One region of the Psychrobacter sp. CMS30 genome, then DNA from elsewhere that is predicted to be linked to it. Evidence: riboswitches for the same ligand, from Rfam matches in the RefSeq annotation. Region 1 holds a riboswitch; the other holds the start of a gene.
What was found. A riboswitch is a leader RNA that binds a small molecule or an ion and turns the genes downstream of it on or off. The one in region 1 is predicted to bind thiamine pyrophosphate.
Positions count from the first base shown of each region.

Region 2: it holds a riboswitch for thiamine pyrophosphate, as region 1 does, so the genes downstream of both, thiC (phosphomethylpyrimidine synthase ThiC) here and tenA (thiaminase II) in region 1, are expected to answer to the same signal.

Region 1 is NZ_CAJHBF010000005.1:135,336-151,151, reverse strand. It holds gene nudC (NAD(+) diphosphatase) at 1-417, opposite strand, end outside; gene JMX94_RS04375 (ribonucleotide reductase N-terminal alpha domain-containing protein) at 562-2,673, opposite strand; gene JMX94_RS04365 (YbeD family protein) at 3,225-3,605, opposite strand; gene JMX94_RS04360 (class I SAM-dependent methyltransferase) at 3,733-4,431, opposite strand; gene tenA (thiaminase II) at 4,531-5,178, opposite strand; TPP riboswitch at 5,302-5,419, opposite strand; gene JMX94_RS13400 (TetR/AcrR family transcriptional regulator) at 5,560-6,150, opposite strand; gene JMX94_RS04345 (multidrug effflux MFS transporter) at 6,137-7,384, opposite strand; gene rpoD (RNA polymerase sigma factor RpoD) at 7,648-9,570, opposite strand; gene JMX94_RS04335 (DNA primase) at 10,268-12,451, opposite strand; gene JMX94_RS04330 (outer membrane protein assembly factor BamD) at 12,630-13,802, opposite strand; gene JMX94_RS04325 (RluA family pseudouridine synthase) at 14,612-15,799, shown strand.
Region 2 is NZ_CAJHBF010000009.1:72,713-88,528, reverse strand. It holds gene JMX94_RS06620 (sensor histidine kinase) at 360-1,406, opposite strand; gene argH (argininosuccinate lyase) at 1,625-2,998, shown strand; gene JMX94_RS06610 (oxidative damage protection protein) at 3,255-3,545, shown strand; TPP riboswitch at 3,717-3,841, shown strand; partial or broken gene thiC (phosphomethylpyrimidine synthase ThiC) at 4,219-6,186, shown strand; gene JMX94_RS06600 (fructose bisphosphate aldolase) at 6,280-7,170, opposite strand; partial or broken gene JMX94_RS06595 (EamA/RhaT family transporter) at 7,331-8,178, opposite strand; gene JMX94_RS06590 (ABC transporter ATP-binding protein) at 8,666-10,603, shown strand; gene JMX94_RS06585 (alpha/beta fold hydrolase) at 10,682-11,572, shown strand; gene JMX94_RS06580 (alpha-ketoglutarate-dependent dioxygenase AlkB) at 11,590-12,207, shown strand; gene JMX94_RS06575 (NADP-dependent oxidoreductase) at 12,219-13,214, opposite strand; gene JMX94_RS06570 (endonuclease/exonuclease/phosphatase family protein) at 13,353-14,126, opposite strand; gene JMX94_RS06565 (hypothetical protein) at 14,389-15,501, opposite strand.

The DNA.
Region 1 (15,816 bases):
TAAATCGTTATTCTTTAGAGCGTTGCTTTCTAAATCATGACTTTCTAAAATTCTAGGTAAATCAATATGATTGGCTATGGCATAGTCATAATTAATGGCAATGGCCGCTTGTGATGTAAAAGTATTGGCAGTATCGGTTTCAAAATCAGCCAAACTATCGTTATCTGCACTATCAATGCTGAGTGTGCTGCTTTTTACCTCATTATTAGGTAACCAATGAGTCGGCGCTAAGCTTTCAAGTAACATAACTCGCCCAACTTGATAGGCTGGCTGAATGTTATGGATGTTATGAATGTCATGAGTGTTTAACGCTGTATCATTAACCGAATCTGGTAACTGAACCTGTACAGGCCACCAACCCTTGGGCGTTTGACGACATAAAACCGTCTCGTCACGAAGTATAAAGGCGTGGGTCATAGGATAAGTTTCCAAACAATCAAAGACAGACTCATATCCGCATCGATATGAGTCTGTTTAAAATGGACAGTTAAATGATAACTCAGTAAGTAAGTAAGTAAGTAAATAAGCAAGCTACCTATCTACTACCGAATAAACCAGCAATTAGGCAGCAAGCAACTGGCTTAAGCTTTGTTGCCCGACATCTAGCGCCTGTTTACTCACGGGACGATTGTTCTCAAAGCCATCTAAATGATGGTCAACGGCCATGATGACATCGGCGATATAAGCCAAGGTACCATCATCAATTCTTGCACCGCTATCAATACGCTGCTGCAAATAACCCGCTAATTGGCTGAGCATGCTAGCAGGGGTTGGCAATTGTAAAAAGCGTACCGCACCTGACACTTGACGCAGCATTTCAGGAATGTTTTGAATATTAAGGATATCACGCTCAGGTTCAGCCAAATAGTCATTGACGGCTTGTTCGGCACTGGCAATGGCGGTACGGCTCTCTTGTATCAGCGTATCATAGGCGGTATTCAGCTGATGTAATGAGATATGTGGATTGTTTAAAGGCAAATAAATAGCCCCTGGGGTGTGCATTTCTGCCATGGCGATAGTGGCATTTTCAGCGTGCATCAATGCTAATAATAAATGGTCAAAATCTTCTGGCGTAGGCGCGCGCCATTTGCTCACCGCCTCTGCTGCGGTACTCAAGCTGTTTGCAGCATTTGCTAAGCCTAACAATCGGAACGCTGAACTCAGCTCGGTCAGCTGCTCAGTGATTTGCGAGGTTTGCATATCGACAGGATTGATAGAATCACCGCGTGCGTAGCTATCGACATTCTCTTTGATATTATTGATTTGTGCTTGAATAATGGTGTTTAAAGTGTCCGTCAAAGCACGATTAGGACCAAATAAGAAGCGCGCCATTTGCTCAAGTTGCGGCGTCTCTAACTGATTGGCAGCATATTGTTCACGTAGGATTTTAGCCTCTGCTGTATCGCGCTGGCAAGCAAAGCTGACCAAGTCTGCAAAGCGTGTGTCCATTACGGGCAGATAGCTTTGGAACTGCTGCTCTAAGTAAATAAGCGTATGTTTTTGGCTTAAGTTCAGCGGTAAAATGCTGGCAATATCAGCCACGGCGGCAGTTGCTGCTTGCCAAAACAAACGGTTAGAGTTTGCGGCTATCAAAGCGCAAGCTGCTGACATGGCATCGAGTTTTTTCTGCTCATCGTCGCTCACATTGCCGTCTTGATTTAACAACGCAACCCCAAGTCCACTACGATAAGCGTAAGTCAGTAATTCGCTATCAAGATTGAGCTCGTGCAGCGGTTGAAAGTTGTTTTCAGGGTTGGCAATGCTGACGCTGCTGCTACCAAAGGTTGAAAAATAATCAGCGGCGATTGGTGCTTCTTGCCCGTGAGCATTGAGCTTATTAATAATAGGCAGTAGTAAAGTCGGCTCTACTGACTCAGTCAATAAGACAAACTCAATATAACGATCAAGCGTCATAATGGCTTCTGATAAGTCCATAATCAACGCTGGCGCTGGTGGTGGCGTATCGCTATTATCACCGCATTCGATCAATACACACGAGCTAAACTGGCGCGATGGCGTACGTACACCTGACATGATAGGCGTCGGTAGAGAGATTTTAAATTGTGAGGTTGCATCATAGAAGCGCTTCACATAATCGAGACGCTCTGATTTTTCATAGCTGGCAAACAAGCACATGCCAACCAACATATATAAGAACTGTGGGCTTTCATAAACGGTCTTGCTGACGCGATCTTGCACGAGATATTTACCCGCCATTTGCTCGACAGCAGCATAAGCAAGATTCATATCGCGCCAGTGGTCAAGGTATTCTTCTAATTCATCAAATTCCGCACGGCTATAGTCAGCTAAGATATGCTGATCGTATTTACCGGCATCAGTTAGCTTTTTGACATGGTCATACAAGTGAGGAGGGGTGAATTTATTATAAGCAATCTTACGTAAATGGAAGATGGCCAAACGCGCGGCTAAATACTGATAATCAGGCGTGGTTTCAGAGATAAGATCAGCGGCAGACTTGATGATGGTCTCATGAATATCACGAGTTTTGATGCCTTCATAAAACTGAATGTGCGACTTTAGCTCAACTTGTGATACCGACACATTATCTAAATCATGAGCAGCCCACTCGATAACCTTGTGAATCTTATCTAAATCAATAGGCTCTAAACGTCCATCACGTTTGGTTACTTGGATTTTATCGATATGTGTCATGCTGACCTCGTAAGTTGATTGCTTGGCAATTAATTTATAATGATGCTTATAGTGTTACTTATAGTAATGCGGCGCGGTTAATACCGGCGGGCATTCTTTATCACGCTATCTTTATTACGCTATAACATCCTGTCACGGCAGAGTGTTTTTTTAGGCAAAACGATGCCGTTGCTCATAGTGAGGGTTTAAATCACTGAGCACTACATATAGCGTATTTGTTAGTAGGTGGACACAATATAGCGGGAAAATTTTGAAAATGCTATATTGATTTTAGCGGCAAACTATGTTGATGAGAGGGTAAAGCGTGTCCAAATTTTAGCAAAGGACGATGGGATAAGGGTTAGACGCCAATAAGAAAAATAATAAAAGTTTTGTAAAAAATGGCGCGAATTTGCTTTTTATTGTTGGCTAAATTAACGAGCGCAAATCTGCTGAATGGCGCGCATATTTCGGGTGGTGATTGTACCCCAGCCAATAGAAAATCGCCACCCATATGAGTGACGATTCGGACGAAAAACGGGCTGGTTTTTGTTAAATTGATAAAACTATGATTAGACGACCATACGTACCGTTTTTGCATTATCGAGTGATGCATAAAGCGTGTTTACTTGCTCAACGGTGGTCAAGTATAAATTGGCACGCACCGAATGGAAGCGTCCTGTTTTTGACGGTTTAACTTCCATAGACGCCAAATCAAACTCTGGAAACTGGCTACCAAGGATAAGCTTCACTTCATTGAGTAAGCTATCGTGCTCGCCTTCATGACCGATGATGCTCAGTGGGTAGTTCATTGGGAACTGCCACAGCTCAGGGTTTTGCACGTCGGTTTTTTTGCCTTTTAAGATACCGTCATTGGCGACCAATTCTGTCACTTTGACCTCTCTTTTAGGCGTTTGATTTGGGTTAGTGGTGTCTTTTGGATCATCAGTCATGATGTTGTCCTTATCTTTGTGAAAATATGAGCTTATGGGTTATGCCGATAAGCGCTTTGTTTACCATTTATAAGGCCACTCATCATATTATTCAAGGGTCACCAAACGTTAAGCGGTATTAAAATCGTTATTTTTTATAACCACATACCGCCACATAATCGCCGCGATCATAGCCTTCGATGACCTCTTGTACCTTGTCATTGGCATACATAGGATGGGTCAATAAAGTTTGCGCATATTCAAAATCGACAAAACCATTGGCTTGCATTAACTCGATTTTCTCATCAGAGGTACGCCAGTTTGCTGACTTCACCAGCTCAATAGGATAAGGGTCAGCAGGGGAGATGTGTTCGAGTAGTGGATGCTCCCACGTATCTACCGCGCTGGCCAAATTGTATAAGCTGGCAAAACCGCTTTCTTTTGGCACATCAATCAGGATAAGTTTGCCGCCAGTCTTTAGAGCATCAAAGGCCTTTTTGATACAGACATCCAAATCGCTGATATAGCTGACGCTGCCATTAAACATGATGATATCAAATTTATTAGGCGCAATCTCGCAGGTTTCGGCAGGGCTGATATCCACTTGCAAGCCGCGCTTTGCAGCGACTTCAGCCATATCTTTCGAAGGCTCGATACCATGCGTGATATGAATGTCGTAATCTTTGGCCAACAGTGATTCGAAAAGACCGCTACCACAGCCGATAGACAATATCTCGCTATCTTTATCTAAGAAATGAGCGACCAGTTTTAGCTCACTGGTCAGTAAGTTTTGGTTGTCAAAAAACCAGCTGTCGTACGCGCTTGCGTGTTCATCGAATGCTGCCATGATGTTTCTCCTTGTTGATCGTTATTATTGATCGTTATTATTGATCATTGTTTTTGATTTTAGAGGGCTTTTTTAGAACCAAGCTAGATTGAGTATAAGTTAAGACAAATCTAACGCCTGCTGCCAAAAATTGACTTCCATACGTGCGGCGGTGTTAAATAACCGTTGGAACTTGTCTGCTTGAGCAGGGCTGGCATCGGCTAATAGCGTATTAATCAGCGCTTCGTTTTGCGCGGTAATTACTTGAAACTCATCACTGGAAAACACATCAATCCATGGTTGATAAGGGTTGTTATCGATAAAACCCTCATCTTTGATGCATTTACCAATTTCTCCATAGCCCATCAAACAAGGCGCAATAGCGGCATAAAGTTCGGCTAGTGAGCCTGACATCGCAGCGTCTAATATATAGCGACTATAGGCGATGGTGACGGCAGATTCAGGAGCGTTTTCTACTTGTTCAAGTGGTATATTCCACTGACGGCAGAAATCCAAATACATGGCGATTTCCATATCGAGCATGGCATTGATACCTGCTTGACCGACGCGCATTTGTGCCAGCGTGTCACTCTTATACACGCTCAGCGCCATCACGCGGGTATAGTGAATTAAGTATAAATAGTCTTGCACAAGGTAGTGGCGAAAGCTGTCAGGGGCAAGCGTGCCAGCGGCCAGCTGCTTGACGAAATCATGCTGAATGTAATCATCCCATGTGGGACAATTGTGACGTAGCGTTTGGTAATTCATAGTTTTCACTTACTTTTATAAAACGCAAGCAAGCAAATGGCAGAAAACGAGAAGTGATAAGGCACAAAAAATTTGCCAGTCTAGGGTAAATAGATTGGCAAAATATGAAGTAAATGTGACTTATCTATCGACACGCTTGTTTCCTACGTCAGTGCTAACTGCATCAGGTTCGCGGGTAACTCTCAGCCATGATTTTGATTGTAGTTAAAGCGTCAAAATCAAAGCACCCCGACAAGGTTTATTTTTTAATAATAAATATAAAATTTAAATGAGTTCGAACTGCTGTTATTTAAGCAGATCAGCCCTATGATAGGCGAACTCAGCCATCATTAGCAAGTGATGTCCAAATAACGATAAAAAAAGCAGCTTAGATTTAAAAAGTTATTTTTTATCAAGCTGTTCAATAGCAGTGTGATAGAGCATCAGCATGGCTTTAAAACGGCGCTCATATAAGCCTTCTGCATATAGCAGCTCTACACTTAAGCTATCGATTACGCCTAGATAGGCATCGGTATACAGCTCTAGCTGCTCAGAGTCGAGCTGATAAGGCTGTAGAGCCAGCTGTATTTGCTCAGTCAACACCTTTATATAGACATTAAAAGTCGCCGCGCTGGTATCGGTCAAATGCACAGGTGCGGCATAGGCCATGCGAATTAAAAACCGTAAGGTAATCGCGCTTTCATAACGCGCTTCAAAAGCATGGCAATACGCTTCACCGGGAGTAGGAAATTCACTAGTCGTCGCAAAGCATGACTTAATAAACGCACATTCTGACTCGAGAGCATCTTGCAGTAATTCTAAAAATATCGCTTCTTTACTGGCAAAGTGCGTATAGAGAGAGGCTTTGCGGATGCCCACAGCCTTGGCAATATCACTAAGTGATGCGCCCTCGTAGCCGTGCATAAAGAAAGGCTCAAACGCAGCATCAATAATACGTTGCTTAGCGCTTGAGCGTGGTTTATGACTTTGCATAGGCCTCCTCTAATGATGGTGTGGCGATACTGCTATAAGGTTTTAAGCTTCTAGAACCAAGATAGACCAATGCCAAAATAATCGGTCCCATAGCACCTAGCAAGATTAACCAGTATAAGGTGTTCATCTCAACCAATTGTCCCGCGATGGGTGTGGCAGTAGATGAGAGTAACATAGGAATGGCGCCCAATAAAGCTGCGCTTGAACCTAAAGCGCTGCGCTGCGATTCCATTGCAATTGCCATCAACGTCGCTTCTAATACACCAAGACCAAATAATCCCAAGGCAATGCCAGTGACAATACCGACCAAACCCATCGATAGCAGATAAGCGATGATGCAAACGGCACTACCCAGCATCATGACACCGGCACCGATTAAGGCCAAATGTGACGCCGATATTTTTTTGACCAAATAAGCGGTAGAAGAAGCACCTAAAATTAGACTGATACTGGTCAAGCCAAAGACAAAACCAAATTGCTCTAGGCTAAGACCATAGTCTGTTTGATAGACATAAGCAGAACCACCGATGTAGGCAAACAAAAAGAAATACACCGCAGATAGCGCAAATAGATTAAAGACAAAGGTCTTATTTTTTAATATGCCGACATAAATGCCTGTAATATCTTTTATATTTAATTGAATGCGCTTGTCTTTTGGCAAGGTTTCTTTGATATTCATCAACGTATTAATCAGCACGATGATACCTAACGCCGCCAAAATAAACATGACGCCGCGCCAACCATAATGCGCACCGACGATACCACCGATTGCTGGCGCGACGATTGGACCTAATGCCACAATGGTATTTAATAAAGCATAAATTTGTGCCGCTTTTGGTCCATCGACTAAGTCGCGTACCATGCTCATCACCACCACGATAGCCATAGAGGCGCCAAGACCTTGCAAGATACGAGCAAAAATTAGGCTTTCAATACTTTGTGACCACATCGCCCACACGGAAGCGCCAATATATGCCAGCAAGCCTGCAAATAATGGTGCTATTCGCCCTATGGCGTCAGATACGGGACCAAATACCAGCTGTCCTAAACCCATAAAGATAAGAAAGACGGTCAAAGTGATTTGCGTGGTGGCGTAGGAGGTATTGAGGTCTGTTGCCATATTCGGCATAGAGGCCAAATACATATCAATCGCTGCAGGGCCAAGCGCCACAATGATGGCAAGAGAGATGACGGTTTTGATACTGATGTGTTTTACATTGGTTTGTTTATTCATAAGAGTGCACTATTAACTATTTATCTATTTAATCTTTTAACTACCGAACGGTAGGTAGTTATACTCGCTATTTTAAATAAAGGCAATATTTTTATGAATTAATTGCTTATCGTATGCCATAGCGGCTCTATATTTAATAGGTAAAAGCTAATAGCCCTTAAATAGCAGCCATCAAATAACAGGCACAAAAAAGCTGAGATATACTCAGCTTTTTTGGTTTGCCATTAGGCGTAATAAGATGTGCTTAGCACATATTATTTAAATTAGTCATTTTCAAGGAATGAGCGCAGATGCTCAGAACGTGAAGGATGACGCAATTTACGTAATGCTTTTGCCTCAATCTGACGGATACGCTCACGCGTTACATCAAACTGCTTACCAACTTCTTCTAACGTATGGTCGGTTGGCATATCGATACCAAAGCGCATTTTTAGCACACGTGCTTCACGCTCAGTCAAGTTGCCCAATACGTCACGCGTCGCTTCACGCAGACCAGCTGCGGTCGCATCATCGACAGGGCTTGAGATCGTACCATCTTCGATGAAATCGCCTAGGTGCGAGTCTTCATCGTCACCGATTGGCGTCTCCATAGAGATAGGCTCTTTGGCAATTTTTAGCACTTTACGGACTTTAACTTCGTCCATCTCTAAGCGTTCGCCTAATTCCTCAGGCGTTGGCTCGCGTCCCATTTCTTGTAGTAATTGACGTGAGACACGGTTTATCTTGTTAATGGTCTCAATCATATGCACAGGGATACGAATCGTGCGCGCTTGGTCAGCGATAGAGCGGGTAATCGCCTGACGAATCCACCACGTGGCATAGGTTGAGAATTTATAACCACGGCGGTATTCAAATTTATCAACCGCTTTCATCAGACCGATATTACCTTCTTGGATTAAGTCCAAGAATTGTAAACCACGGTTGGTATATTTCTTAGCGATAGAAATTACCAGACGCAAGTTAGCTTCGACCATCTCTTTTTTGGCACGGCGCGCTTTTGCTTCGCCAACCGCCATACGACGGGCGACGTCTTTCATGTCGTGGATTTTCATATCGAGCTGCTGCTCGTAATCACGAATTTTACGTTGTAATAAAATCACATCGTCAGCGACCTTTTCTAGCGTACCCGCAAAAGCAGGTTTGCCTTTGATGCGCTCAATGAGCCAATCAACGTTGGTTTCATTGCTAGGGAAAGTTTTACGGAATTCATCACGCGGCATACGACCACGGCGAATCACCAAACGCATGATTTGACGCTCTTGCTTACGCACATCGTCATAGACGTCATGCATGATAGCCATGACTTGGTCTGACAAGCGATTGTTTAACTTCAACATCATAAAGCGTTCGGCAAGCAAGGCATAAGCAGCATCTGCTTCTACGCTACCACGGCCATAATCAAGCAAGGCTTGTTTGGCTTTAATAAATAAGTGTTCAATCTCTTCTAGGCGCAGACGTACTTCTTCTGGATCGATACCGCCGGTTTCTTCTTCGGCTTCTTCTTCAACTTCGACTTCATCGTCCTCGTCATCATCGTCAAGCGCAGCTTTGGCATTGGCTTTTGGTTTGATAACTGGCGGATTCTCTTTTTCTTCTTTAATACGCTCGCGTTCTTCTTTCGCCGCTTCTTTTGCTTCTTGGGCGGCGATTTTGTCTTCTTCGGTTTCAGGGTCTAAAAAACCTGTGATGACGTCAGACAATTTTTTCTCGCCATCTTGAACTTTTTGGTACTCATCAAGGACGAACTGTACCGTACCCGGCCAATAAGACATCGCATGCTGCACGTCACGAATACCTTCTTCGATACGCTTAGCAATGGCAATCTCGCCTTCACGGGTTAAGAGGTCAACCGTACCCATCTCACGCATATACATACGTACAGGGTCAGTGGTACGACCAGGCTCAGTCTCGACCGAAGCCAAAACTGCTGCTGCCTCATCGGCTGCCATGTCATCATCGCTTGAATCATCGTTCATCAAGATGTCATCGGCGTCGGGCGCAGATTCAAAAATTTTAATGCCAACGTCCGTTAGCATTTGCACGATATCTTCAATCTGATCACTTTCAGTAATAGAGTCGGGCAGTTGGTCATTCACCTCAGCATAGGTCAAATACCCCTGCTCTTTACCCATTTGGATTAAGGTGGCCAGTTGAGATGTGGACTTAGAAACTGACTTATCGTTCATAAATACTCGCTTGCTTGTATCGGACATTTTTATATTGTGACTCGCTATCGCTTACGGGGTGCGTTGATATAATCAATCGATTCATCAAAATATGGCGTAAAGGTTGTCAATAATAACAAAAATGAGTGGATATGAATAAAGGCTCAAAATACTACAATTACAATACTAAAAAACCGCTAAAAATTGGTCATGCGCAAAATACTTCAAAATCATATTACCTAAAAATACAGTTGCCTAAAAATACGGTTATCTGAAAAATACTATGAATTAAAAAACAACCCTAAAAAATACTATGAGCTAAAAAATGGTCATTCAAAAATACAGCGATTTAAAATTTATGTTTCAAAAAGCGCCTTAAAAATGCATACCTAGAGCTGTGCTTTTAGCTAAAATTGTGCTCAATGATGCGGGTTTATCGTCATCTATTAAGTCGGGCTATAAATAGTTAGCGACACAGTTTAACACAGACCAGCGTAATCAAGCACGAGCTAGTGATGCTCGCTGCTATTTATCTAGCATTTATCTGGTATTTATTAATGATATTCCCCATTATTTTTCACCCATTGGTTTTTTATCAGTAGCCTGATGGAGGGCGGTATATGCAACTGGGCATAATCATTAATAGTGGGGGCAACCGCGATGCTTTTAAAGGGTCGCTGCCCATAAATAAAATCTAGGACGTATCCCAGCCTAGCTGTTAAGATTTCACCGTTGCCATTTGTGCCGATTGCTCTGCTTGCTGCGCGCGTAACCAGTCGTTTAATAATTGTGACTGCTTACGGACAATCGCCAGCTTTATATTGTCGGGGTTCTTAACCAAATCTTGGATTTTTTTCTTCATATGACGTTCAATCAACTGGCTGACCAACTCTTCAACCAAACCATCAAGGCTTAAGATATTGCGCGTGGTAAGCGCTTTATAAAAACTACCCCAATCGCGGCTAAGCGTCTCTTGGGTGCTGGGTTTGACATTGGATAAGATAAAGTGCGCCGCTGCATTGGCGTCTTTAGGTAGATAATTAAGACAGCGCTTAATGGTGCTGACGATATCGAGCAGGGCGTTATCTTGCAGGTCTTCCCATTCCAGTGGACGCAATATATCAGCGGAGGCTTTTTGTTTAATATGCGCCGGCAGCTGCAAATCATTAATACCCGCCTGCTGCCAAATGGCTTCGATAGGGTCATCACTTAAGGCGCGCGGCTGGAATAAAAAACACAGCTGCAATTGCTGACTGATGGTCATATCGCCATCAAAATCTAGCAGCGCGTCTTTAGCATCTTTGTTTTGACTACGTTTACCGCCCAGCTTTTGATAAATGTCATTATTCAGCAAATAACGAAAGCTACTGCCTTTAGGTAGGGCGGTGGTCAACGCGCGCACTTGCGACATAAGCTTGGCTTTACCTTCTGCCAAGGTTAAGTCGTAGCGTTCACTTAAGTAAGCAAAAATATATTGCGATAGCGGCATGGCCGTGGCGATTTGCTCGCGCATCGCATCCGCGCCCTGACTTTTTATAAAAGTATCAGGGTCATGATTGTTAGGTAAGGTTAAAAACCGCAGCTCTTTATCATCGCCAAGCACAGGCAGCGCGACTTCAAGCGTGCGCCAAGCAGCTTTTTGTCCCGCGCTATCACCATCGAAGCTCAATGTCAGGGTAGGGTTTAATGTCAACAGCCGTGATATTTGGCTCTCATTAATCGCCGTACCCATAGAAGCTACCGCACCATAAATCCCTGCTTGATAAAGGGCAATGACATCCATATAGCCTTCGACCACCAGCCAATCATTTGCGCGCTGCTGGCGAGATTCATAGTAGCCGTATAGTACGTGCTGCTTATGGAAAACGGGCGAGTCGGACGAGTTGATATATTTGGGTTTTACTTCGTCATCAAGCGCGCGACCACCAAAACCAATAGTACGACCTTGGTTGTCGCGAATCGGGAAAATAACCCGATCACGAAGTAGGTCATAGTCGCGCCCTGATTCTGATTTGCGCACTAAGCCCAAGGCTTTAAGCCCTTCAATGTCCTGCGGGAATTGATGTTCAAGATGCTGCCAACCAAAGGGCGCATAGCCGAGACCAAAGGTTTCAAAGATGTCTTCGGTAATACCACGCGATAAAAAGTAATGCTTAGCATGCGGATGGATAGTGAGATTATGCTGATAAAACTGCTGGATTTGCTCTAGCAACTCGTAAAGATTGCCGTCTTTATCAGAGACGCTATTATCATCGTAGAGAGTAGTAGTATCAGCCTCACCGGTTAACCATGCAGGTGGATAACTACTATTGTCTTGATAGTTGGCATCACCTTGGTAGCTAGTATCGTAGTCATCCATCGCATAAGGAACGGAATCATACGCCTCTAATGGCGGATAATTGTCATAGTTGTCGTTATAAGCTGGCGGTTGCGTATCAGCAGCTGGCACGTTTATGGATGGCTGAGTATCGGCTACAGGTTGGTTATTAGTCGATTGTGGGTGCGTTGCTGCTGCCGATGTTGCTGGCTCAATAGCGGTTTTTGGCTTGGTTTCCGGCTTAGATTTTGGCTTAATTGGGGCACGCTGATAGCTGACGTTCTGCTGCTCTTCTTTTGGTACTTCGATGCCCGTTTGTTTGGACAGCTCATTAACCGCTTCGATAAAGGTTAAGTTTTCATAATCACGCAAAAAACTGATGGCATTACCACCGACACTACAGCCAAAGCAGTGATAGATGTTCTTTTGCGGATTGACATAAAAAGACGGCGACTTTTCGCCATGAAACGGACAGCAGCCTTTGTACTCACTACCCGCACGTTTAAGCGTGGTATGACGCCCAATGATACTGATTAAGTCAGCTTGGCTATTTAATTGCTCAAGAATATGGTTAGGAATGCTCATACAAAAAACAGTTTACCATAGGTCAATTATATTAAGCATCGACAATCAGCTAGAAATAAAAACTGAAAGTAGATAAAAAGTATAAGAAGTAAAAACAGAAAAATAAGGCCAACAGAATGTTGACCTTATTTGTGATGATAGGCGCTAAGCGTCTAAAATAGACGAGGGTAGTATCAGTTTACTCCGCAGGTATCGTCGTACGGCGTACAGGATTGGTGTTTTGCGGATCGACATTGGCTTCTCTGGCGGCATCGCCGGTGCTCGATTGGCTCGTCACGCGTTCAGCTGACGCTTCAGGTAGACCTAGACCCATATTAATGCCAGTAGTACGTTTTGGAGACATATTTAACGGAGCGTTAGCATTAGTACTCGCGTTGGCTGCTGCCGCATTGTTGCTCGGCAATCTTAATTGGCTGGCATTACGGATAACTTGAGTTTTGGTGGCACCATTGTAATCGCCTGTCGCAACTGAGGTGTCTTTGTTAAAGCGGTTCAATTGCCCAAAGGTCAATTTATTCAACAAAGTGCGCTCACGTTTGGTATTCAATTTAACGCGTCCATCAGCGCTTAGCATGTTTGGATAGTTAATCTGCAACAGGGTTTTATATTCTTTTGCCAAGTCATTAAGACCGAGTTTTTCATGGCTATAAGCCAGTACCGCAATAGCGTCAGGCACAGATTCGCTTAATGGATAGTATTGGAACACCCACTTGGCACGGTTTACAGCCGCAACATAGGCTTCGCGCTCAATATACCAATTCGCCGCGCTCATCTCGCTTTCGGCAAACTGATTATAGATAAAAGTCATACGCTGAGCGGCATCTGGCGCATAAGGGCTGTTAGGATATTTATTGATAAGCTCTTGGAAATTGGCAAAGGCAATACGCAAATAAGCGGTATCACGCTCAGCTTGATTAAGCTTAAACAGTTTTAAACCTTCTGACGAGCCTTGCATATTGGCCACGCCGCGTACGTAGTAAGCATAGCTGACTTGCGGATTAGACGGGTACAAATTAATAAATTGCTCAGCGCTGGCAGCAGCGGTCTCAAACTTGCCACTTTCATATTGAGCGTACATCATATCGAGCAATGCTTGTTCGGCATATTGTCCGGTCGGATAAAAGGTGCGCAGATTGGTCAAATCTTCAACAGCTTGCGTATAGCGACCTTTATCAATCTGGGCGATGGCGTCATTATAGTAACGCTGCTCTGACTTCTCAGCAGTTTCAACCGCATCCACGTCTTTACCGCCGGTTAGGTTTTTAAACGTTTGACAACCCACCAAGTTGATACTTAGGGCAAGTAGGGTGATTGAGGACAGTTTGATAAACGTATTGCCAACAGCTTGCATATTTCTTCTCCGACACAAGACGCGTAATAGCAGCGACGCTATTAGGCTAAATAATAAAAGGATAATAATGAAAAAACGATGCTTGCGGCATCCGTTAACTGTCTATTAATGAGTAGGCGCTATAAATAGGCGCACTCATTAGCAACAGAATTTTTATCGAATGCAGTTTTGCTCGTATGAATAAAATATATTTATTTTAAAAATTCAGTGCCATAGCATACAGCAAAACATGGCTTACTTTATAGAATAACCTTTGCTTCGTCTATTTTTTCGTTATCTATTTTGTAGTTAAACGGCGAATGCTTTATGTCTGGTTACGCTAATGCTTTATGTATGGTGGCCATGGTGACATTGTTCCGTAGTGTAGCATGAGCCGCTGTCACGAGCGATAATGAATATGGCTGACAGGGACAAATATACAGTAAATTACAGCCATGTTATATTTTAGAGAGTTAATCTAGCGAATAACGCCCAGTATATGACGGCTGAGAACCTGTCGCATGGTCATGATAAAATCATAGATAACGCGCAGCTTCTGTAGGGCTTAGGCGTTCAGCATGTTACACTATGACGATGTGACTTTTGCTTTTTTTGCCCGCACTTATTTTTGCCGGTCAGCAAGCGTTAGTCTGCTCTCTTATGAGGTCAGCTTACAAAACAATGTAAGCGACTTTACCATGTATGAATCCGCTATGAATAATGATGCTATGACGACCAATTTACCTAAGAATCAACCGCTAGATGCTAATATATCAACATCAACATCAGAAACGCTATCTGCGCAAGAGTTATCCGCGCAACAGTTAGCCATGAAAACTTCACCAACGAAAGGTTCACCCGTGCAAAAATCGACGATGCCAAATGAGTTATTAGAGGATAATGAGCCGCTTACTGACCATGAAAGTGCGCCTGATGAGCAGATGCAAGAGCTGTCCGATGATGATGAGCTAGAAGAATTGGTGGATGGTGAGCTACTTGATGAAGAAGATGAGGACGGCGATGATGCAGCGTCAGTCGCTGGGCAAGCCGTCCCTGTCATCGTTGATGTCACACATACGGTAGTAGAAGAGGAAGCGGGTTTACGTATTGATAAATTGGCGTCAAAAGTATTTACCGATTTTTCGCGTGCCCAACTACAAGGCTGGATCACTGACGGCAGCTTACTTTATAACGGCAGCGTGCAAAAACCAAAAATCCGTGTCAAAGCCGGTGATATCTTACATTTATCGACGACCCTGCAGCAGCATAGCGAAGATCAACCAGAAAATATCGATATCGAGGTGGTTTATGAAGACGACGATGTTTTAGTAATTAATAAACCTGTCGGTATGGTTGTCCATCCTGGCGCTGGCAATCAAACCGGCACTTTGGTGAATGCGCTACTGTATCACTACCCGCAGCAGCACCATTTGCCGCGTGCCGGACTGGTACACCGTATTGATAAAGATACCTCAGGGCTATTGCTTATTGGTAAAACCAAGCCTGCGCAAATGGCCTTGATGGAGCAGCTCAAAGACAAGTCCGTCTATCGTCATTATCAATGTGTGGTAGCAGGAGATGCAGCAAGTTTACTGCGTCATCGTCGTATTGACGCGCCCATTGGTCGCCATCGCAATCAGCGTACCAAAATGACCGTGATGACAGCAGGGCGTGAAGCTGTCACCCATTTATTAACCGTGACGCCGCTTAACGATAACTACTGTCTGCTAGATGTCAGTCTGGAAACAGGGCGTACGCACCAAATTCGCGTGCATCTTAGCCATATTACGTATCCGATAGTCGGTGACCGTGTCTACGGTGGTCGTCGTCAATTGCGTGCCGGTTTAACAGAAGCGCAGCGTCAAGCGATTAATAATTTCCCGCGCCAAGCATTGCACGCCTATACCTTGGGTTTCGTTCACCCAACGACTGGCGAAGATATCGAAGTCACCACACCCATCCCTGAAGATATGCAGCAATTGATGGCAGTCTTAAGCGATGGCTATGACGAAGAATAATCATTAATGACTTCATG
Region 2 (15,816 bases), on a different contig from region 1:
CATTTATTAGGATTTATCATTATTTAAAGCTCACCACTTAGCAAAAACTACCATACGCCTTTTAGCAAAGGCAATGCACCTTACTTCAGTTATAAACCAACCGCCCCATTTCTGCAAGCCACCAATAGCGCTTGAGCGTTTCAACGCCATTTTTAGCATTTAAGCACTGCTAGTATTTAAACAGTAGTCATATTTAAGCATTGGTAAGCGTTAAGTACTGTTGATTTTAAAAACTGATAATTTTAAAAACTGACAATCATCAACAATATGATAAACAGTGCAATAAATATGCCACGCTACCCGCCTACGATTGCTGGTTTATTATTACTAGCCAAAGAAAGCGCTTTAAAGAGCAAAGATTATAAACTGACATCTTGTAGCGGGTAATGAATAATAGTAATAATTTGTTTACTCGTCACGCGGCTTTGGATATCAGCGCTGTCACCAAAATAAGCTCGCAGACGTTCCGCCTGAATATAAAAATCCATATGCTGGCGTAAGTCATGGTTAATCATCAAGGTTTTTTTAGGCAACTGCACGCTAATGGTAATCTCAACGCGATGCTGCAGCCAACTGACTTTAATATCGATATAAATGGTATCGGTGGTCATTTCAACCACATTGAGCAGCATTTTTTCAATCACGCTTTGTAAAGTCAAAGCAGTGATAACCATATCATACATCACATCTTCGTCAGGTAGCCGCCAGTTTACTTCCAGTTTGTCCTCCAAGCGGATGGATTCGATGGCCAAATAATGCTCGCAAAGGGCAATCTCTTCTTCAAAACTAATCTCACGCGCACCATTAAAACTGGCTCGGAATAACGCTGAAACGTGCTGCAACAAATAAGCAGCGCGGGTTGGGTTGGTTTCAATCAGCGACATCAGCGTATTAATGGTATTAAAAAAGAAATGCGGCGCTAAGCGAGCTTTTAAGATATCGTTTTGGGCGCTCAATTTTTGCTCAAATGATTGCTTCAGCGCATTCAGCTCACGGTAGCGCCGTAAAAAAACCAGCAAAGTGGCAATAGTAAAACCGGCGGTAATAACGGTATTAAACACCACCGTTGAGACAAAGACGCGAATACTATAATCAAACCATCCAAAATTTATCATAATCAGCAGGACCAACATCATGGTCACTGCTGTGGCGCTCGTTAAGATAAGCAAGACATACATGCTGGCTGTTGATACGCTTAAACGCTTTAATATAGGGCGCAGATAATCAATTAAATAAAAAGAAGGTATCAAGGTTAAGCTGGTTTGGATAAACCTTGCGATAAACTTGATGATAAATTGGGATTGGTTGGCCACACTATGGCGATCGACTATCGCTACAAACAGCGACCAAAAAAAGATTGCCAGCAGCCACTGCCAAGCCTTCATGACTTCCATGAGCTTGGGCATAAAAAACTCTAAGCGCTCCGCTAGTAAGGCAACCTCATCATTTGCTATACTTGAGTTCTTATTCTCTTGACTTGTCTTGTACCGATATGAACGCCAATTCTTCAAATAGTAATAATCCCGATTCAAATAAAAATGCAGCTGTTTCTGATTCTAGCACAGAAGCTTCGCTAACAAATACTGCCGCAGCGCAAAGCCCTACCAGTAGTCAGGGTCAGCAGATGTGGGGCGGTCGCTTTAGTGAAGCGACGGACAGCTTTGTCGCCGCCTTTACCGCTTCTGTCGGCTTTGACCAACGCTTCGCCCGCCATGATATTCAAGGCTCAATTGCGCACGCCACCATGCTTAAAGAGTGTGGCATCTTAAGCGCTGACGACGTTGCAACCATTATCGATGGTCTACAACAAGTGTTACGCGAGATTGAAGCGGGCGAGTTTAACTGGTCTATCGCGCTTGAAGACGTGCACATGAACGTCGAATCACGCTTGACTGATATTGTCGGCGCGGTAGGGAAAAAATTGCATACTGGCCGTAGCCGTAACGATCAGGTTGCGACCGATATTCGTCTTTGGTTGCGTGAAGAAACCGACAATATCATCGCCCTATTGGTACGTTTGCAAAGCGGCTTGTTAGATTTGGCGGAGCAGCATACCGATACCATCATGCCAGGTTTTACCCATCTGCAAACCGCGCAGCCCGTCAGCTTCGGTCATCACGTGATGGCATGGTTTGAGATGTTATATCGCGATACTGAACGTCTTGTCGATGCGCGCCGCCGTATCAATCAGATGCCGCTTGGTAGCGCCGCCCTTGCTGGTACGACTTTCCCAATTGATCGCACCATCACTGCCAAATTACTAGGTTTTGAAGGCATTTGCCAAAACTCACTCGATGCCGTATCAGACCGTGATTTTGCTATTGAGTTTACCTCAGCGGCTTCTATCTTGATGATGCATATGTCACGTATGAGTGAAGAGATTATCCTATGGATGTCAGCGCAATTTAACTTTGTGCAAATACCAGATCGCTTCTGTACTGGCTCATCTATTATGCCGCAAAAGAAAAACCCTGATGTACCAGAACTGGTACGTGGTAAAGCGGCGCGTGTCTTTGGTCAATTGATGACATTGTTAAGCCTGATGAAAAGTCAGCCACTTGCTTATAATAAAGACAATCAAGAAGACAAAGAGCCGCTATTTGATTGCGTTGACACCTTAACGGGTTCGCTATTAGCATTTGCTGATATGCTACCGAACATCACACCAAATAAAGAAAATATGCGTGCAGCCACCATGAAAGGCTATGCAACAGCCACCGATTTGGCTGACTACCTTGTACGCCGCGGTGTGGCTTTCCGTGATGCCCATGAAGTGGTCGGCAATGCCGTCGCTTTAGGCATTAAAGAAGGCGTTGATTTAAGTGACTTGTCTTTAGCGCAATTGCAGCAGTTTAGCGATGCGATTGGCGATGATGTTTTTGAGTATCTAACGCTAGAAGGTTCATTGGCCGCCCGTGACCATTTAGGTGGTACCGCGCCAAATCAGGTTAAACAAGCAGTCGTTAATGGTCGTGCGCGCTTAAAAGTATTTGCGTAAAGCTAGCAGCGCCATAAAAGGTTTAATTACAGTACTAATCCCTGCATAAAAATACCCGCATCAATCGCGGGTATTTTTATGCAGATAGTTTTATAAATATGTTTTTATAAATATCGTTATGAACATCAGTAACTATATGGGCTGTTACCTTCTCTACACCTGATATCCTTGGCTAAATCTTAGAAGACCGTTATCATAGGTCAATACCAATATTGCACTTAATAATTTAATACCATTAACTAATAAGGATTGCTTTATGACTGAGACTTTTAATCCGCAAGCCAATACCGTCTTTTGCCGCAAATATAAGCAAGAATTACCAAAAATGCCGCATCCACCTTTTCCTAATAAAAAGGGTCAAGAGCTGCAAGAAACCGTCTCGGACAAAGCATGGAAAGAGTGGCTTGAGCAGCAAACCATGCTGATTAACGAAAACCATCTCAGCATGCTAGACCCTGCAGCCAAAAAGTTCTTAACCGAGCAACGTGAGAAGTTCTTAGATAACGAAGACTACGAGCGTGCGCAGGGCTGGACACCAGAAAAATAATGCGCATGATGGTTGTTATTAATCAAAAGAAACTGTCATTAATCAAAAAGATTGTCATTGATTAAAAGACAGTTATTAAATTAAAAATATCAAAACTGCCTCTCAACTAACAAACGGCAAATGACTAGGCAGCACCCTTATAGTTTGTTAGTATGAGACTGATTTACAACACTGACAGACTCGGGGTGCGGTGTATGACAAGCTTACTTTATAAGCTTTTTAATACATTCGCTGAGAGATCACCCGCCGAACCTGATGCGGTTAGTACCGACGCAGGGAAGTCTTAAGCCTATGTTATATATGAACAAAGGGCGCGCAGAAATGCCTTTTTATTATTGCCGATATCTTATGTCTGACAGCGTTTTTACGCTGCTGTATGGCAATCAATAAAAAGCTGCGCCTACCAATCATTTAAAAACGGCATTAGATTGAGTTTCAATGAAAGTTTAATTTAATCATAGTGCATGCGTTTGATGATTGAATTTGTCTGTCTTGCATAGTCTTGCCCCGCAGCTACTGGCGGTGTTGCTTTTATTCAAAAACCAACACGCTAGGACAGCATATGACTACTTCAGATTTACAAACAGCCCAAACCCCTTCGACCCCTGTTACTTAAACTGTTGATAAAAAAGCCGACGCCCTAAAAACGCCTGCCCATCGCAACCAAAAAGATGCGCGTTTCGAAGAAGACGCTCGCGACTTACACCGTGTATTACCCGCTTCTAGAAAAGTCTATATCGAAGGTTCAAGACCCGATATCCAAGTGCCGATGCGTGAGATTAGCTTAGCAGATACCCCTGTTGGCGGCGCTGGCGCTAATGAAGGCGAGCACAATCCTCCATTTTATGTCTATGACACCTCAGGCGTTTATACCGATCCCAATGTCGATATCGACTTGACCAAAGGTTTGCCTAAATTGCGCGAAGGTTGGATAGCTGAGCGCGGTGATACCGAACAGTTAGATGGTTTATCAAGCTCATATGGACAAGCACGCGCTCGTGATATTAGTACTGCTAACTTAAGATTTGCTCATATTGATAAGCCGCGCCGTGCTAAAGATATCAATGGCAAAGCTGGTAACGTCACACAAATGTACTATGCACGCCGCGGCATCATCACTCCTGAGATGGAATATATCGCCATTCGCGAAACGCAAAAGCAGCACGAACTGACCGATATGCGCCAACACGAAGGCGAAAGCTTTGGTGCCAATACGCCAAAAATTATCACCCCTGAATTTGTCCGTGATGAAGTGGCTGCTGGTCGCGCAATTATTCCTAATAACATCAATCATCCTGAATCCGAGCCGATGATTATCGGGCGTAATTTCTTAGTCAAAATTAATGCCAATATCGGTAACTCAGCGCTAGGTTCTTCTATCGATGAAGAAGTGTCAAAAATGACGTGGGCAACGCGCTGGGGCGCAGATACCATCATGGATTTATCGACGGGTAATCATATTCACGAGACCCGTGAATGGTTAATTCGTAACTCGCCAGTACCAATCGGTACCGTACCGATTTATCAAGCACTAGAAAAAGTCGATGGCGTTGCAGAAGACCTGACATGGGAGATATTCCGCGACACGCTTATCGAGCAAGCGGAACAAGGCGTTGATTACTTTACTATTCACGCCGGCGTGCTGCTACGCTACGTACCGCTAACGGCTGGACGCTTGACTGGTATTGTCTCGCGTGGCGGCTCTATCATGGCGCAGTGGTGCCTTGCCCATCATAAAGAAAGCTTTTTATACACCCACTTTGAAGATATCTGCGAGATTATGAAGCAGTATGACGTGGCATTTAGCTTAGGTGATGGTCTGCGCCCGGGCTGTTTACAAGATGCCAATGACGAAGCGCAATTTGGCGAGCTGCGTACCCTTGGCGAGCTAACTAAAGTCGCTTGGAAGCATGATGTACAGGTGATGATTGAAGGTCCTGGACATGTGGCGATGAACCGTATCAAAGAAAATATGGACTTGCAGCTTGAGCTATGCGCCGATGCCCCTTTTTATACATTAGGGCCTTTGACGACTGACATTGCTCCCGGTTATGACCATATTACCAGCGCCATTGGGGCGGCGATGATTGGTTGGTTCGGTACGGCAATGCTTTGCTATGTCACACCAAAAGAGCACTTGGGTCTGCCTAATAAAAAGGACGTCAAAGACGGCATTATCACTTATAAAATTGCTGCTCATGCTGCTGACCTTGCTAAAGGTCATCCGGGTGCACAGGCGCGTGATAATGCCTTGTCCAAAGCCCGTTTTGAGTTCCGCTGGGATGATCAGTTTAATCTGGCGCTTGATCCTGATACGGCGCGTGAATATCACGACGAAACCTTGCCAAAAGACGCCCATAAATCGGCGCACTTTTGTTCGATGTGTGGACCAAAGTTTTGCTCAATGAAAATCACCCAAAACGTGCGTGAATATGCAGCAGGATTAGATAAAGACGCCGCTAATAAACAAGTCACCCCGCAATCGGGCGACTTAACCCATGCTGGTCATGTCATCAAAGAAGTGGATACTGAGCTGGTTGGACAAGTAGGCGAAGCCAGCCTCAATGAGATTCATAAAGGCATGGCAGAAATGAGCGAAAAATATCATAAAGAAGGTCGTCAGCTATATAAAGAAGTGTAACCGCTTAGCATTAACCTTTAGCTTATAAAAAAAGCGCTACTCATTGGTAGCGCTTTTTTATTTTAAACATACCCTGTTTTGTAGAAGATTAAGCTAAATCTTTGACGCCTCGTAAATCTCTTCAATAGAAGCATTGATAGTATTAGCAAACTCTGCGTCACTTTGTTGCTTGCTTAAACCTTCGGTAAAAGCACGCGAGAAACTGGCAATCATACCGGGGTTTTGTTTCAATTTTTCGCAAGCATCATAACGACTATAACCACCAGACAATGCCACCACTTTTAGTACTTTTGGATGGTCAACCAACTCTTGATAAAAGCCCTCTTCTTCTGGCAAGGTCAGTTTTAGCATCACTTGATGACCGTCGTTTAAGCGCTCAAGATTATGCAAAATACTGGTTTTAAGGATGATTTCGCAATCATGTTTTTTGCTACTGTTGATATCTACTTCAGGCTCAACAATAGGCATCAAACCTTTGGATATAATCTGCTTTGCCACATCAAACTGCTGCTGCACGACTAGCTCAATCCCATCGACACTTGGCTCATAAATAACTGAACGCATCTTAGTGCCAAATACCGGATAGTTTTTAGCTTTGTCCAATAAAGCATCTAGATTAGGTATCGGACGCATCACTTGCACGCCATCCATGTGCTCAGCCAACCCCTTATCCACCTTTAAAAAAGGCACGATATTTTTATCTTCCCATAGGTAGTTGGCCGTCGGCTTGCCATTGACCTCGCGCTCCATGGTATCTTCAAATAAAATCGCGCCAAGGACACGCTCATTATCAAAAGCATCACAAGTCATGATACGGGCGCGCATCTCATGTACCAAGTCAAACATGGTTTCATCGTTGTCATAAGCATCGCCGCTAACGCCGTAATTTTCTAGCGCTTTTGGCGTACTGCCACCGCTTTGATCAAGGGCGGCGATAAAACCTGAACCATTTTTGATACGCTGTAGTTGTTTTTCGTATTCCATTGAGTAGATATCCTATCCTAATTAATAAGGGTCAAACATTATTATAATAAGTCAATCAGCCCGCAGCTAACGTGAGCTTGACTATAAATAACCTTAACATAGGACATGGCGCGTGCCTATCGTTGATAAGTTAAAATTTTACTCATTTAAACGCACGTAGTTAAACCAAAAACAATACTGCCACACAGCAAATTGCCAATAATAAACCGACGATATTGATACGATTAGCTGCTCTTTAAACACACCGACGCCAATCAACGTTGCCACCGCAATCACACCGACGTTCATACCCGTAAAGACGATGCTTGGCGACTCAGACAATACTTGATGGGCACGGACATAAGCATAAATATTGCCCATATTTAGCGCGCCAAGTAATAATCCTGCGCTAAGGGCATTACCCTGCCAGCGGACGCGTGTGACAAGCAGGTAAACGAGTAGCAGCAATCCTGCCAACCCAAACGTCACAAATAAGGTTAAAGGAAAAGCCGCCCCTTGCTTGGCAACTTGTTTAAACAAGATATCAATAACGCCATAACCTAACCAAACGCCAAACAGCCATAGCGGCGTCTGCTTTGCTTGGGTATTTATAATTCCATGCTGCGGGCGATAGACCAAAGCAGCAAGTGCCAAAAACCCTAACACTAGCCCAAGGACTCGCGTACCTGTCAGTACTTCGCCAAATAATAAAAAAGCGGCAACAATAGGAATAATAAGCGATAAACGCTGAGCGGCATCGGTTGCGACCATACCAACCGATTCAATCGCACGCCCAAGGATGATAAATACCGCCGGCAATAACACCCCAAGCGCAATAATGATGCCCCATGCCTCACCAAGTGCGCCGATGCTACTGACATCTGGTTTTAATAACACCCAAGTTAATAAAAATGCCACGGGATATCCCGCCACGATGGTTTGGCGAATATCGATATTTTTTTGGCGTAGTATTTTTAAAAGTACGGAAACAGCGACGCTACAGAGCACCGCTATTATGAGATACATCATTAAGGTCATCCTTGTTAAATTACAATCTGGCATGTTTATTATTGGCATTTAAGACAGCTATCAGTATAGACTTTACCTTGTACTCTATTACTGTTTAAGCTTCCACTGACCTTTAACTATTAGATAGTGCTTAGAAAAAAACTGCTAAATCAAATAAAACCCTAGAATGTAACAAAATATTTCTTACAGAGCAATCTATTTATCTTGCTGGTTTTTAGTATTGTTTATTTAATATGGATGACTCATGCTCGATACAGTCATAAAGAATCGGCAAAATCATCAAGTCAAATCACCAAGTCAAATCACCAAGTCAATAATTAAGATAGAGCTGAGTATTAACGATACCCTGCAGCTTACAATTAGCATGCAGCCATTAGAGTGAAGTTTGTTAAAATAACCAACAATCCTAATCACAAAAGTAAAGATTCAAGATAGCACCTTATCGTGCTTATTTTGGCGTACTGCTATTGATGCTTTATCACTGCCTATGAATGCTCTATTTCGTTTCTTTGAAACTCGTCTGCCCGCCTTTCCCGATACGCCTATGCCGCTGCCATCCCCAAGTGATGGCATGCTAAAGTTTTTGTGGGCCTGTACCAAAGGTCTGCGCGGTTGGCTATTGCTGTTTATGATTTTGTCTGCCGGTATCGGTATCTACGAGGCCATGTTATTTGCGTGGATTGGCAATATCGTCGATTGGCTTGGGGTATATACCCCGCAAAATCTGTGGGCAGAAAAAGGCGATGTGCTGCTCATGATGTTGGCCGTGATGATTGTCAGTCCACTCTGGATTGCCTTGTCATCGTTTATTCATTTTCAAACCTTGCAAGGCGTTTTTCCGATGCAAATGCGCTGGCGTTTTCATCAGCGCATGCTTGGGCAGTCGATGCAGTTTTATCAAGACGAATTCTCTGGTCGCGTATCAGCTAAAGTGATGCAAACGGCGTTGGCAGTGCGTGATACTGTGATGACGGTCACCGATATGTTTATGTATGTCGCCGTCTACTTTATTACCACCGGTGTGATTTTATTTAATTTAGACAGCTTGTTATTAATCCCATTTATCGCTTGGTTCGTCTTAGTGTGGCTGGCGATGTGGTACTTTATTCCCAAACTGAAACAAACAGCGATTGTACAAGCCGATGCCCGCGCTTTAATGACGGGACGCATAACCGATGCTTATGCCAATATTATGACGGTAAAGCTATTTAGTCATTCACGCCGCGAGCTTGGTTATGCCAAAAACGCCATGGGGCAGTTTTTAGGCACGGTCCATGCACAAATGCGCTGGGTCAGTTATTTAGAAGTATCGACCCATTTAATTAGTGTGGTTCTAGTCAGCTCGACTGCTGGTATCAGCTTGTATTTATGGCAACAAGGCGCGGTCGGTGTTGGGGCAATTGCTGCAGCGACAGCGATGGCTCTGCGCTTAAACGGTCTGACGCGCTGGATTATGTGGCAAACTGCCAGTTTGTTTGAAAGTATTGGTACGGTACAAGACGGCATGCGCACTCTATCAGCGCCGCAAACCATCGTTGATAAACCAAACGCGCCCGCACTTAAAGTCACTGAGGGTCGTATCGTCTTTGACCACGTTGATTTTAGTTATGAAGGCGAAGACGATGACACAGGTTTAAATACTAATACATCAGGCAAACGTTTTGATGATGTTAATAGCGATGACACCGACTTAGCGAATAATACTTCATACGCCAAGCTACTCGATAATTTTTATTTAGATATCAAACCGGGTGAGAAAATCGGTTTGGTCGGGCGTTCTGGTGCGGGTAAATCAACCTTGGTTAACCTTCTCTTACGCTTTTTTGATGTTGATAAAGGTAAAGTCTATATCGATGGGCAAGCGATTGATGAAGTTACGCAAGAATCGTTACGTCAGCAAATCGGTATGGTTACCCAAGATACCTCATTATTACATCGTACCGTCCGTGAAAACATCGCCTACGGTCGTCCTGACGCAACCGATGAGGAAATCATTACGGCTGCTAAGCAAGCCCAAGCATGGGACTTTATAGAAGGCTTGTATGATGATAAGGGCAATACTGGTCTTGATACCCAAGTCGGCGAGCGCGGTGTTAAGCTGTCTGGCGGTCAACGTCAGCGCATTGCTATCTCGCGCGTCATGCTTAAAAACGCACCGATTTTATTGTTAGATGAGGCGACCAGTGCGCTTGATTCTGAGATTGAATTTGCCATTACTGAAAGCCTAAATGACATCATGACGGGCAAAACCGTTATTGCGATTGCCCATAGACTTTCTACCATTGCCGCCCTTGATAGACTGGTCGTCATGGATAAAGGGCATATCATCGAGCAAGGCAGCCATGATGAGCTATTGGCGTTAAATGGCGTTTATGCCCGTTTATGGCAGCGTCAAAGTGGTGGCTTCTTAGGTGAAGACAGCTAATAAGAATTCTATGACAAAAGCTAATGATAGAAGTTAATAATAAAGGTTAAAAAACCGTCACAAGGAAGTTTTATTCTTATGGAAGCATTTACCAAGCGTATTAATATCGATGGCAAACAAGCACGCTACTATGATTTGCAGCCGCTGAATTTGTCAGAAGAACCGGGTTCTCTTAAACGCCAGCCTGCCCATTTTTATGGCGGCAATAGTTTCACCGTTGGTACTTATGCACCTTTATTAAATGAGTTAGCAATGGATTTTGATTTATCGGCATTGGCGCTACGGGGTTATTGGTATGACAAACCGCAAGCGCCGCGTCTGACCCGTGAGCAAGATGCCGATATACTGATTGAGTTTTTAGAGAAAACCCAAGACAACCCTATCGTTGGTATTGGGCATTCACAAGGGGCGACCGCCACCGCCATAGCAGCGGCCAAACGCCCTGACCTCTTCTCTCAGCTATACCTTATCGAGCCTGTCACCTTTACGAAAAAGCAAGCCACTATTTATAACTTGCTGCCACGTCAATTTTTGCTAAGCCGTGAACCCTTTAAAAGTACGCTAACCAAGCAATCTACTTGGGCAAGTATCGATGATTACTATGAGAGTTTACGCGCGCAACGTGCTTATAAACGTATCAGTGATGAGCATCTAAAGGTATTTTCTGAGCAAAGCTTGTCTGCTAACGATGATGGCAGCTATAGCTTGATATTCGCCCCCGAGCAAGAGCTTGCCAATTATTTTGGTGCGCCCCATATCGATGCCGCATTAAAAAAACTTAGCTGTCCTTATACCCTAATCACGGGCAAACCGACCTTATTTATCAATGATAAAGTACGTAAACAATGGCAGAAATTTGTCCCTGATGGCAGCGTTATCTCCTTGCCAGACTACGGCCATCTATTACCGATGGAAGCGCCTGAATTGTGTGCGCAGATTATCAATGAACATTATAAGAGCGCTAAATAAGATGAGCGATATGAGTTATGACTGACCTTTTTGCGCCTGCGCCGACTGATAATTTATTGCCTTATGATGGCAAGGTAAATGATTTAGGCGTCGTGATTGATTACCCAAGTGCCTTATATTATGCCTTATTAACGACGCTACCTTGGCAGCCTGATATCGTAACGCTATTTGGCAAAACGCATGTCACCACTCGTCAGATAGTATGGATGGGCGATAGTGATGCCAGTTATCAATACTCGGGGCACACGCGTCAAGCCATTGCATGGACAGATTCAGTGTTTCATGTGAAACATCATATTGAACAGCAACTATTAAAAATCGGTATCAATGCTGAGTTTAATTCTTGTTTGCTCAACTACTATCCATCTGGCGATGACGGGATGGGCTATCATGCAGACGATGAAAAAGAGCTTGGTCATCAGCCAGTTATTGCCTCTTTGTCACTGGGTGCCACGCGCAAGTTTGTCTTTAAGCATAAAAAAACTCAAGATAAAGTCGAGCTTTATCTTGAGTCCGGTCAGCTTATCGTCATGCATGGTGCTACGCAACAATATTGGAAGCATAGCATTACTAAAACCAAAACAGTCGATGAAGGGCGTATTAGCTTAACCTTCCGGCAAATGGCATTAAATTAAGCAAGGTTGGCTTAGCTTGCTTTTAGCACAATCTTACCAAAGGTATTACCTTTTTCTAGCTCGCGGTGAGCAGCCACTACTTCAGATAATGGATACGTTTGCTGAATTTGTAAGGTCAGCTTGCCATCGGCAACAAGCTGTAAAACCCGTGCCATATCTTCCCCACTACGCTGCGCTTTATAACCTGCTACCTTTAAGCTTTTTTGACTACCCGCTGCTTTGAGTTTATCAACCCAAATTGTTGGTAAGACATTGACGCGGCCGCCAGATTTTATAACGCTCAGGGCGCGTACGCCCGCATCATCACCAACCAAGTCTAGGAGCACATCGGCTTGTAAGTCAGGAAAAGTGTCGTCTTTGGTATAATCAATCCAACCAGCCAGCTTATTTTTATCTATTAAGCCACCCAGTTTGTCATACTTCTCAGGTGAGCAAATAACGGTTACTTTTACATCATCTTGCGTCACTTTATCCATCAATAGCTGAATAGCCAAATGGCCAACACCGCCGGCTGGCGCATTGATAACAACCTGCTCACCGTTTTTAATATCAGCAAACTCGACAAATTGTAGCGCCGTTTGTCCAATACAAGGTAGCGCGCCTGCTTGCTGCAAAGTGACTGACTCAGGTACTTTTGCCAATAAGTTGGCATCGACCGCGACATACTCTGCATAACCGCCACCGTCGAAGGTCAATGCAGCGACTTGCTCACCGACAGCAAACTCATCGCTAGTACTTTTAACCACGATACCGGCGACATCACAGCCTAAAATAGCCGGCTCGTTCTTATCGAACTTGTCTTTTTGAATCGCCTCAGCGCCCCAACCTTTACCTTGACGGGTTTTGTAATCGACAGGATTGATACCAGCATAAGCGATTTTTATCAATACTTGATTGTCGGTTAATTCAGGAATAGCCACGCCATCTTGATATATCATGACTTCAGGCTCGCCAAATTCACGTATAAGAGCGGCATGTTGCGTCGTTGGTATTTTTTTATCAGACATGATTGATCATCCTTGTATTATTCTCATATTTTTTTTGATTAGTTTATAACCTTTTTAACTAACAGATTTTTTTAGATAACAGTTTTTTAAATAATAGCTGCTTTGATTACTGATTTCTTTACTTACCAACTTGTAATGCTAAGGCAATGCCAACTCGGCACTAAGCGGCAGATGATCCGATAATGTAGACCACGGTTTGCCGGTATGTACCCAAGCATCCTTCACCCTCAGGTTACGCACGTAAATACGGTCCAAACTTAGCACCGGCAGTTTGGCAGGAAAGGTCGGTAATAATTTACCATGACAATGTTTAAATGCTTCGGTCATGCCTAAGCTCGATGCGAGTCGGTCGCAAGACATTTTCTTCCAGTCATTAAAATCACCCGCCAATATCAAAGGTTGGTCAGGCGCAATCTCATTACGCACATAATTGGAAATGGCTTCATATTGTTTGATACGATCGCGCTCAAAAAGGTTTAGATGAGCGCATAACACCACAACTGGCATCTCCCACCCTATCGGCTGCACCTCGCAGTGCAGAACACCGCGCTGTTCAAGCTTATTAACCGTGATATTGACATTATGTTTGGGATCAAGCGGAAAACGACTTAGGACGGCATTACCATGATGACCATTTTCATATTCTGAATTTTTACCATAGCTGTTTTGCAGTTGCAAATATTCACCAAACCATTCATGTTGGGATTGGTCAGGGTATTCGTTATATTGCATATTGCGCTTCAGATTTTGACCTTGTACTTCTTGAAGACAGAGTATGTCGGAGCCAATGATATCAAGCGCTTGGGCAATACCTTGTATTTTGACCTCCCGATTCATCGGCGACATGCCTTTGTGAATGTTATAACTGGTCAAAACAAAAGAGGCGGTGTTATTCATAAATTTATCAGTCATAGACTCATGGTTCATAGAGTAAAGGTTAAAAACGATGTTAAGTAAGCACATCATTAAGTCAAAAAGAACAGCTCTTATAAAGCAGCTCTTATTTAATGGTTAATTATAATAATTAAGAAATAAAAGCTTATTAAAAATAGTGATGGTACTAATAATTATAGTGATTCATGCAAAAAGAGCATTGATTCATATCGAACCAATGCTCCCATATTATACCTATGTTGTAACGATGGCTAATTCATTAACGAATATCAGCAATCGATTAATAGCGCGTTACCAGAGCAATTGGCTGATCTGCACCCATAATATCTTGTGGCATAAAGACCGCTTTACCACCATTATGAATGACATGCTCGATGATTTCACCAATCGCATCATCGGTAACACCTTCTGCCGTCGCATCATCTGCCATACTCAAGGTTTGTGCTTTTTCATCAATCTTCGCAGGTTGCATATAACCGCGACGGATATATAACGTCTCGCCTACACCCTGAAATGCACTGCGATAGACTTCTTGTAAATCCGTCTGCAGCATATTTGCACCGCGCGCTTTATCAATCTCACCCAAGGCAGCTTGATGTAATGAGGTGCGATAGCCCTCTACCGCTTCTTGTACGCTATCAACGATATGCTGGGCACTGCCTTCTTCTAACTTGGTCGCGTTTGAAACCGTGGCAATAATATTTTCTGGACGGTCACAGATATCTTTATAATAACCGATATTTTTGGCATCACCAACGATGACAAGTGGCATTTTATTCTCGCCCCATATCTCTTGCACGCTTTTATCTACTTGGTTAAAGAAGGCTTTTAGATAACTGCTTTCGTTGTTCGCTGAGCGATCTGAACCGCCGTCACTGGTATTATAAAGACCGTTATTTTCGATAGGGAATGGGATATTTTCCATATTATTTTGTGCATCATCGTCTTTATCAAATTCTTTGATAACACGGTCATTAGACGCTTCAATCAAACGGGCATTATCACGGGTCAATACCACCGTATAATAATGAACCGCACTTGCCATATCTCGCACCAAGTCGCGCGTGGCAAAACGGTCTGAAATAATGACACGCTCTTTGGTATCAATCGGCATACGGATAACTTGGACATCGTCAGTACTGGCAAATATCGCCAACGTATCTAAATTATAATTGTGGTTAAAATCGCTGGTTTTATTTTTGATATTTTCTAATATAGTGGTCGCGGTACGCTTATCATACTCATTGGTTAAGCGCTCTTCGACGACTTTTAATTGGTTTTTTAGGGCGATAGGGTCTTTTTCATTATCAGGATGCTCACGGTGCGTTTTGACAAAAATACTCACGGCTGGATTGGCTTTTGTCTCACGTAAACTTTTTAGAGTTGCTTTCATAAATACTGCTCCTTGTTTTATTATCATTGGTTTGCGCGTTAAAATAGATTTTTTATATTTATTGGTTATCTTAGAAACTGCTTTTATTAAAAATTGCTTTTAAAAGTCATCAATCTATAGTTATTCTTAAAATCCGTTTGAGCGGTTTAAACAATACCTATTAATACCCTTTTTAATCAATTTACTCAAGTATTTCAGGTAGTAGAAAAATCCATTTTTGCTATTCCCTTACTATGATGCTAACAATTTAACCCCACTGCCTATAGGGTTAATTTGCAAGCAAATGATGGCGCTTTGTAAGTGAAGCTTAATTAA